4 regions of the Cutibacterium sp. KB22876 genome follow, and region 4 is predicted to be linked to each of the others. Evidence: riboswitches for the same ligand, from Rfam matches in the RefSeq annotation. Region 4 holds a riboswitch; each other region holds the start of a gene.
The links. A riboswitch is a leader RNA that binds a small molecule or an ion and turns the genes downstream of it on or off. The one in region 4 is predicted to bind cobalamin.
Positions count from the first base shown of each region.

Region 1: it holds a riboswitch for cobalamin, as region 4 does, so the genes downstream of both, AC6I1W_RS08865 (FecCD family ABC transporter permease) here and AC6I1W_RS05010 (FecCD family ABC transporter permease) in region 4, are expected to answer to the same signal.
Region 2: it holds a riboswitch for cobalamin, as region 4 does, so the genes downstream of both, AC6I1W_RS06160 (ABC transporter substrate-binding protein) here and AC6I1W_RS05010 (FecCD family ABC transporter permease) in region 4, are expected to answer to the same signal.
Region 3: it holds a riboswitch for cobalamin, as region 4 does, so the genes downstream of both, AC6I1W_RS04510 (FecCD family ABC transporter permease) here and AC6I1W_RS05010 (FecCD family ABC transporter permease) in region 4, are expected to answer to the same signal.

Region 1 is NZ_AP040858.1:1,955,488-1,957,682, forward strand. It holds gene AC6I1W_RS08860 (hypothetical protein) at 1-133, opposite strand, end outside; cobalamin riboswitch at 638-759, shown strand; gene AC6I1W_RS08865 (FecCD family ABC transporter permease) at 921-1,940, shown strand; gene AC6I1W_RS08870 (ABC transporter ATP-binding protein) at 1,940-2,195, shown strand, end outside.
Region 2 is NZ_AP040858.1:1,366,509-1,368,703, forward strand. It holds gene AC6I1W_RS06145 (zinc ribbon domain-containing protein) at 1-347, shown strand, start outside; RNA gene rnpB (RNase P RNA component class A) at 407-788, shown strand; gene AC6I1W_RS06155 (hypothetical protein) at 805-1,005, shown strand; cobalamin riboswitch at 1,040-1,225, shown strand; gene AC6I1W_RS06160 (ABC transporter substrate-binding protein) at 1,267-2,195, shown strand, end outside.
Region 3 is NZ_AP040858.1:998,014-1,000,208, reverse strand. It holds gene AC6I1W_RS04520 (FecCD family ABC transporter permease) at 1-88, shown strand, start outside; gene AC6I1W_RS04515 (ABC transporter ATP-binding protein) at 85-891, shown strand; cobalamin riboswitch at 1,040-1,198, shown strand; gene AC6I1W_RS04510 (FecCD family ABC transporter permease) at 1,237-2,195, shown strand, end outside.
Region 4 is NZ_AP040858.1:1,098,803-1,100,997, reverse strand. It holds gene AC6I1W_RS05015 (ABC transporter ATP-binding protein) at 1-180, opposite strand, end outside; gene AC6I1W_RS05010 (FecCD family ABC transporter permease) at 177-1,196, opposite strand; cobalamin riboswitch at 1,283-1,462, opposite strand; gene AC6I1W_RS05005 (RNA-binding domain-containing protein) at 2,031-2,195, opposite strand, start outside.

The DNA of each region.
Region 1 (2,195 bases), 860 kb from region 4:
CGATCGGATAGCCCTGCGGCTTGGGTGGAATGACGGCGTGAGCCGCCGGCACCTGCATCATGGCAGACACTGCGAGGACTGCCGAGGCAGCCGCCGCGAGAACTCTGCGCCCTGGACGTCTCTTCAAGGACATGGCTTTTTCATACTCCTCACGGATTCGCATCCATAGGAATTGACGTGCTTCACAGAGCCCCTGTGGAAGTCGATGCACGCCCCTGTCAAGGAGTATGGGCAACCATCCCGGGAGGATCTGCGATCCGATGCTAGCGACGCGGAGGTTCAATTCACAAAGGGCGGCGATCTGGAATATCGAGTAATGACGCGGTTGCGAACAGGACATGAACCCGTGATGACGAGCATGTGATCGGACACCGAACCGGTGCAATGACGCCCAAGCAATAACAAGACCACTGGACCCGTCGACAGCCTTTATATCATCTCGTAAATATATACCGAATCCGCACGTCGCCTTCCGGGTCCGCCATCACTGCATGACCTCGCATGTGGACAGTGTACGAGTGAGACATCCGCCACTTCTTGGACATGTCGCTCGGGATGGAAATTTGGATTCTCGGGGCGGGGTCATGGATGAGTGGGACGATTCACCACCTGCGTGGTACGGTGCGTTTCGCCGGCCAGGGAACCTGGTGCGAATCCAGGACTGACGCGCAGCGGTGTGGGTGATGGCTCGCCGCGAGCCCACTGGGTGGAGACACCTGGGAAGGGGGACGAGCCGCGCGACCCCGAGTCCGAAAACCTCCCGGCGAATGCAGCCGCCGTACGCCTCGCGAGATGGGCGTCAACCGCCAGGAGTTCCTTTGCCACACGTCCGCCATCGAGACACCCATCCCTGCGCTTCGCGCGGGCAACGGCAATCGTCGGACGGATCGACGTCATCGCGGGCCCACGAGGATCGCCGGTTGCCCGCCGGGCCCGTACTGCTGGTCCTGGCGGTTGCTCTTGCTCTGAGGGTCGTGCTCTCGCTGGCCTTCGGCACGATCCGGCTGCCCGTCGAACAGGCGTGGCATGTCCTGGATGTACACGTGCGCGGAGGCAGCGTCGAGGCCACCGCGGACCAGATCGTGTGGGGGTTGCGACTTCCACGAACGGTGCTGGCCGTCGTTGCCGGGGCCGGACTGTCCGTCGGTGGTGCCGTCATGCAGACCTTGGTACGCAACCCGTTGGCCGATCCCTACATGCTCGGGGTCTCGGCAGGGGCCAGCGTCGGGGCGACAGCCGCCATCACCACGGGAACGCTGGCGGCCTTCGGCGTGTACTCGCTGTACCTGGGTGCCCTTCTCGGTGCCCTCGTCGCGACCGCGGCCGTGTTCGGCATCGCCATGGCCCAGGGAGGTCTGAGCCCCTTGCGGCTCGTCCTCACCGGTGTCGTCATGTCCTCGGCCTTCAGCGCGATGTCGAGCTTCCTGGTCTTCCACAGCAACGACCCGAAATCGGCCCAGTCCGTCCTCTTCTGGCTGTTGGGCAGCGTGGCGGGTGCCTCCTGGCAGACCCTCGTGCCGACGGCGGTGGTGGTCCTCGTCACCCTGCTGTTGCTCATGATTGGATCGAGGTGGCTCGACGCGCTGGCAGCAGGCCCGGAACTCGCCTCCTCGCTCGGGGTCCCGGTCACCGGCCTGAGAGTCGCCCTCTTCATCGTCCAGGCCATCCTCGTGAGCGCGATCGTCGCGGTCTCCGGCGGCATCGGATTCGTGGGCCTCGTCATTCCCCACCTCACTAGGCTCCTCGTGGGACCGCGCCATCGCGTCGTCCTGCCGGTCAGCGCTTTGTTCGGTGCGCTCTTCCTCGTGTGGGTCGACGTCCTCTCCCGGGTGGCGAGCCGACCTCAGGAGACTTCGTTGAGCATCGTCACAGGTCTGCTAGGAGCCCCAGTACTCCTACTACTGCTGGGACGGCGCCACTACCAGTACGCGGGGGCATGATGGGAACCCGACTGACCACACGACGTCTCGCGGCGCAGGTCGAGGGGCGAACCATCGTCCGAGACGTCGATCTGGACTTCGAACCCGGTACCGTCACGGCCATCATCGGGCTCAACGGTTCGGGCAAGTCGACCCTGCTGCGTGCCATCGCCGGAATCAGCCGGCCGGCCGCCGGAGACGTGTTCCTCGACGACGTCCCCCTCCGACGTCTCTCGGCCAGACAACGCGCACGCCAGGTGTCCTTCGTCGCCCAGG
Region 2 (2,195 bases), 270 kb from region 4:
CTCACTCCGACGCGGATCGTCGTCGTATCGAGCTGGATGGCCACATCCGCACCGTCCTCGCGTCTCGCGATGCCGGTCTCAAGGGGATCGACGACGAGCTGGTCGAGTTATGCCGGTCTCGCGAGACCCAGGCGGGTGGTGTCCCGGTGGATCTCCTCAAGCTCTACGAGATGCTGCGCGAGCGCACCGGGATGGGGTGTGCCAAGCTCGTCCACGGGGTGTGTGAGGGATGTGGCATTGCTGCGAATCCGGCTGACCTGCGCACCTATGTCGCAGCCGCCGAGGACGACGTCGTGCGTTGCGAGGAGTGCGACCGGATTCTGGTGCGCACCGAGGAGTCTCTTTGAGAATTGCGCCGTTGCCCGTGTGGCGACGATGCGGCAATGACCGTAGAATCGACGGCGGACGAGCCATCCGGGTGATCGCGGCAGTCTTGAGCTGTCGAGGAAAGTCCGGGCTCCACAGAGCAGGGTGGTGGGTAACGCCCACCCGGGGTGACCCGCGGGACAGTGCCACAGAAAACAAACTGCCGGCTTTCGGGCCGGTGAGGGTGAAACGGCGGGGTAAGGGCCCACCGCGTCATCGGTGACGGTGACGGCACGGCAAACCCCACTCGGAGCAAGGCCAAGAAGACCACGAGGTCGCGGACGTGTTCGAGGGCTGCTCGCCTGAGCGTCCGGGTAGGCTGCGCAGCCGAAAGGCTGGAGGATGCCAGTAATGGCGTTCACAGATGGATGATCACCGGCCCTGAGGGGCCACAGAACCCGGCTTACAGGATGGCTCGTCCCTTCTATCATCGGGTCCATGAAGTTCGGAATTCGTACTCCCAGCCTGTCCAGAACCATCTCGGCCAGGACGCGTGGTCGAGTCACGAGGACTGTCAAGCGCACCCTCATTCCCGGTTATGGCCGTAAGGGAATGGGTTGGCTGCGAGATCCACGTCGAGCCGCCTACAACAAGGTTTACCGGAAGACGACGATGCGTTTCGGTGACCTGTTCAAGTGAGGTAACCCCTTGGAGGAGGGCATACGAAGGGGATGCTAACATGCTCACGTCAGGTTGCTGGTGGCCCCACCAGCGCTGGAATCCGGTGAGAAGCCGGAGCTGACGCGCAGCGGTATGACTGATCTGCCCCGGCGAACGCCACTGGTGCCATGAGCACTGGGAAGGAGCCGGGAACGGAGACGAGGTCGAGCCCGAAGACCACCTGACGCCGTCCTGTCGGTACCCGGTCGCGCACGCCGAACACAGAAAGCTGGCTTACTCATGCCCGTCACCCCGTCATCCCTTCGCCGCGTCCTCGTGGCATCAATGCTTCCCGCCGTCCTGCTCGCCGGCTGTGCCGGTGCCCCCAAGGACTCCGCGTCATCGTCGTCTTCCTCGGTCTCAGCGTCGGCTTCTGGTCCGATCACCATCACCAACTGCGGACAGCAGGTCACCCTCGACAAGCCCGCCACGAGGGCAGTGACCCTCAATCAGGGAGCCACTGAGGACGTGCTGGCCATCGGCGGGGAGTCCAAACTCGTCGGCACCGCCTACCTTGACAGTGAGATCCCGGCGAAGTGGAAGAAGGCCTATGACTCGGTCAAGGTGCTCTCCAAGGAGTACCCGTCCAAGGAGACCTTCCTGGCCGCCAAGCCTGATCTGGCGCTGTCCTCGTATTCCAGCGCTTTTACGGACAAGGCCATCGGCACGCGTGATGAGCTGAAGAAACAGGGAATTGCCACCTACATCAGCCCCTTCGGCTGCCCCAAGGGCACGCCCTCGGCCGAAACCACCTGGGAAAACGTCTGGAAGGAAATGACCGAGGTGGGGACTCTCATCGGCGTCAAGGATGCGGCTGACAAGGCCATTTCCAAGCAGCGAGATGCCCTCAAGGAGGTCACCGGGAACAAGCACGGCACCGGGACGTCGATCGTCTGGTTCGACTCGGGAGACAAGACTCCGTTCATTGGCGCCGGACATGGCGGACCCCAGCTCCTCATGGACGCTGTCGGTGCCAAGAACCTCTTTGCCCATCTCGACGGCGGTTGGGCAGACGGCTCCTGGGAGAAGATTGTCGCATCCAACCCTGAGGTCATCGTGGTCGCCGATGCCAGTTGGTCCACGGCGACGTCGAAGATCGACTATATGAGGAAGGACCCCGTCCTCAGCCAGATGAAGGCCGTCAAGGAGAACAAATTCGTCACCGTGCC
Region 3 (2,195 bases), 100 kb from region 4:
CTATCCGGTGGGGCTGGTCACCGGGATTCTGGGCGGGGTGTACCTGCTCATCGTCATGGCTCGTCAGTCTCGAAAGGAGAGTGCGTGAGAACCAGTCATCATCTGAAGGCCGACGCGGTATCGGTTGGGTACGGAGACCGCGCCGTCCTGGACCACCTCGACCTCAGCATCCCGACCGGAAGGATCGGGGCAATCATTGGCCCGAACGGTTGTGGCAAATCCACCCTGTTACGGACGATGACACGCTTGATCCGCCCCAGCAGCGGTCAGGTCGTCCTGGACGGTCAGGAGCTCCCCACTGTGCCGACCCGGCAACTCGCCCGTGTCGTCGGGTTGTTGCCGCAGTCCCCGACAGCTCCGACGACGATCACCGTCGCAGATCTGGTGGCGCGCGGACGCGCTCCTCACCAAGGAATTTTCGGACGATGGACCACCGCCGATGAGCAGGCGGTGGCGTCGGCGCTGGAACGCACTGGAATCGTCGAGCTGGCCCGACGACCGGTTGACGAGCTGTCCGGAGGTCAGCGCCAGCGAGTGTGGATCGCCATGGCCTTGGCCCAGAACACCGACGTGCTCTTCCTCGACGAACCGACGACCTACCTTGATCTGGCCCATCAGATCGACGTTCTCAGCTTGTTGCGTGACCTCAACCGCCGTGACGGGGTGACGATCGTCATGGTGCTCCATGACATCAACATGGCGGCGCGCTACTGCGACTGGTTAGTGGCCATGCGTGACGGGGAGATTCGAGCGAACGGAACCCCCACCGAGGTCATCACCGCCGACGTCATGCGAGAAGTCTTTGGCCTGCACACGCACATCATCCATGCCCCGGATGTCGGGACGCCCATCGTCATCCCGATCGACACCGTGGGGGTCGATGACGGCTGACTCGCGAGAAGCCCTCCATGGTGCGTCACTGACGTCGGGCCCTCGCCGATGGGTATGGCATCGACCGTCGCCACATCGCCTTCATGAGGTACTGGAGACAGGACAACGCTGCGATGTGAGGGTAACCGAATTCCATTTGTGAGGCACGGCTAAGATGACTGCGTCCGGCGTAGGGAACCCCGTGTGAATCGGGGGCTGACGCGCAGCGGTAAGGCGGACGAACGGGCAGACAAGCCACTGGGAAACCGGGAAGGCGCCCGTTCGGTTGAGGCCAAGTCCGAAAACCTCCTGGACCGTATCTGACCGACGGCCGCGCGATTCGGCCCTGACGAGGACGGCTTTCCCTTGGCTCGACTCCTTCACCGCCGTACCCCGACTCGCTTCTTCCTACTCGTGACTCTCCTCGTGCTCATGCCGGTACTCTCGATTGCCTTTGGTGCCGCACCGGTACCCATCGGTCAGGTCTTGGGGGTACTCGCCGACCATTGTGACATTCCCATTCACGTGACCTGGGACTCCATTACCGACGCGATCGTCTGGCAGAACCGCATGCCTCGCATCGTCACCGGGCTCGGCGTCGGCGCGACCCTCGGTGTCGCCGGAGTCGCACTCCGAGCCGTGGTTCGCAACCCCCTCGCAGAGCCCTACGTACTTGGCGTGAGCGCGGGAGCCTCCTCGGGAGCTGCCGCGGCGATCATCATCGTCGGCGTCACCTCGTCATTCGCAGTAGCCGGCATGGCCTTCCTGGGAGCGCTGCTGTCGACCGCGATCGTGCTGTTCATGGGCGGCGGCCGGAACTCGTCGACGCTGCGTCTCGTCCTCGCCGGTCTCGCGGTGGGATTCATCTTTCAAGCCGTCACCAATTTCATCATCATCTCCTCCGACTCGGCCGAGACTGCACGCGCGGTGATGTTCTGGACCCTCGGTGACCTGTCTCGAGCCAGCTGGGGGCAGGGATGGACGAACGTTGCCGTGGCGATCGTTCTGACTGTACTGCTGTGGGCATGTGCCCCATGGCTCGACGCGTTGGCGTCCGGGGATTCCACGGCCACCGCGGTCGGGATCGACCCGACCGTCATCCATGTGCTGCTTCTCGTCCCCGTATCGGCTGGGGTGGCCATGGCGGTGGCTATCTCCGGCGGCATCGGTTTCGTCGGACTGGTCATCCCCCACCTCATGCGATCCTTCATCGGTCATGGCCACCGTCGGTTGGTGGTCTCCTCGGCTATGGCCGGAGCCATCTTCCTGATGTGGGCCGACACCTTCTCACGCACCGTGTTCAGCCCAGCCGAACTGCCCATCGG
Region 4 (2,195 bases):
GACGTCGCCGGAATTGAACTGACGCACCCCGGCGATGGATCGCAGCAGAGTCGACTTGCCGACTCCGTTGACGCCGACGATGGCGGTGAGCTTCCCCGGCTCGGCGATGAAGCTGACGTCGTCGACGATGACGCGGTCGTTGATGCGGCACTGGACGTTGCGAACTTCGAGACGTGTCATGACTCACTCGAGAATCGGTACTGACTGCGCCCCATGAGGTACAGGAAGATGGGAGCGCCGATGAACCCGGTGACGACGCCGAGAGGCACCTCCTGTGGTGCCGCGATGACGCGGGCGCCGACGTCCACCCACAGCAGGAAGAGACTGCCGATGGCGGCGGCGACAGGCAGCATCGACCGGTGACTGGCTCCCACGAGCAGCCGTGACATGTGCGGAATGACGAGTCCGACGAATCCGATGCCGCCCGAGACCGCCACGAGCACCCCGACGAGTACCGAGTTGCCGACGAACAACGCCTTACGCACCCTGGTGTCGGGGATGCCGAGGGATCGAGCGACGTCGGTGCCAGCCGCCAGGGCATCGAGCCAACCCGAGAAGGCGATCATGAGCACCACGGACAGAGCGGTGACGATGGCTGCCACCCACAAACTGTCCCAAGTGGCACCGGACACCGATCCCAGCATCCAGTACAGCACCGACTGCGCCGCGCGCGGGTCCGAGCTGCGGAAGACGAGGAAACTCGCCAGTGCCGAGAATGCCGCAGAGAGCACGACGCCCGAGAGCACCAGCCGCAGCGGCGTCATGCCGCCCTGGGCCATGGAGATGAGGTACACCAGACCGGCGGCGCCCAATGCCCCCACCAAGGCTCCGATGGTGAGCCGGTGAGGGCCCCAGGAGGCAAACATCCCCAGGGCGATGACCGCGGTGGCCCCCACACTCGCACCGGCCGAGACACCCAGCAGGTAGGGGTCGGCAAGCGGGTTGCGCACCAGGGTCTGCATACCGCTTCCGGCCAGGGCGAGTCCGGCTCCGACGATGATCGCCAGCAGTGCCCTGGGGGCACGCAGGTCCCAGACGATGACATCGATCGTCGGGTCGGGGCCCGGCTCACCAGTGATCCTGGCACCAACCGTGTCAAGAACGCCACGCATTGGCAATGGTTCCGAACCAATGGTCAGCGAGACGACGGCGCTGACGACGATGAGCACGACGAGGATGATCACCAGGGGTGCCACCGGCAACCGGCGGTCACGCTCGGCCGACCGTCTCGAGGAAGGCATAGCTGTTCCTTCTGGGTGCGAGGACCTTGATGCGAGGCCCGAACGACACAAGTCATACATGGGGTCTTCGGACTTCGGATCACTCTCGGTCGGCCCTTCCCAGGATCACTCCCAGTGGTCTTGCCGACGTCGTCACCGTCACCGCTGCGCAACAGTCCCGGATTCTCACCGGATTCACTGCGGCCTCATCGGGGCCGCACCATGTATGCGAGGCAGGCTAGCACCTGTGACACGCACTTCGCGACGTGCCGTCCGCCAGCCCCTTGTCACAGACATGCCGGATCGCGTGCGGCACACGCCTCGGAACCCACCGAGCGCAATCGACGGGGTACTTCGCACCCGCGTGGTAATTCAGTTCGGCAAGGTACCTCGTGCCACACCAGGTGACAGACACCACGACTCCTGACACATCTGCCACAGAGACGAACGGACCACAACACCGCCACCGACAGGATCTCCATACCGCGCAGAGCTCCCCACACTGCGAAAAGTTGTGCTCCCGCCGCCGCTTCATGCCTGGAGTACAACTTTGTGGCTGAAAAATTCTGCTCAACAGCACAAGCGCGAGGGTAAGCACAATTTTCTCGACTGGTTCAGCAGCCAGAACCACAGGGAGCAGCCTCGAAGACTGCACCCAGACACCCAATCCGAGGGTGCAAGTACAATCTTTCGGTCAAAAAGTTGTGCTCCACCGCCCCGAAAGGGGAAGTGCACTTAGCTTTCCGGTGTATCGGAACACGCTCTGCCTGACCAGGAACTTGGCGAGATGGATCATAAGGACTGAAAAAGTCAGGATGCCTCGTCACCTGTCCACAGGTAGTGAAATCCGCGACCTGCCATTGCCTCTGACGAAGGCTGCAGTACTCCGTCAGCCATGAGATCCTTGAGGACCTGTCCGACGTTGGAAGCCCACACATCCAGGATGACGCCCAATTCTGTCGTACTGATACGCCC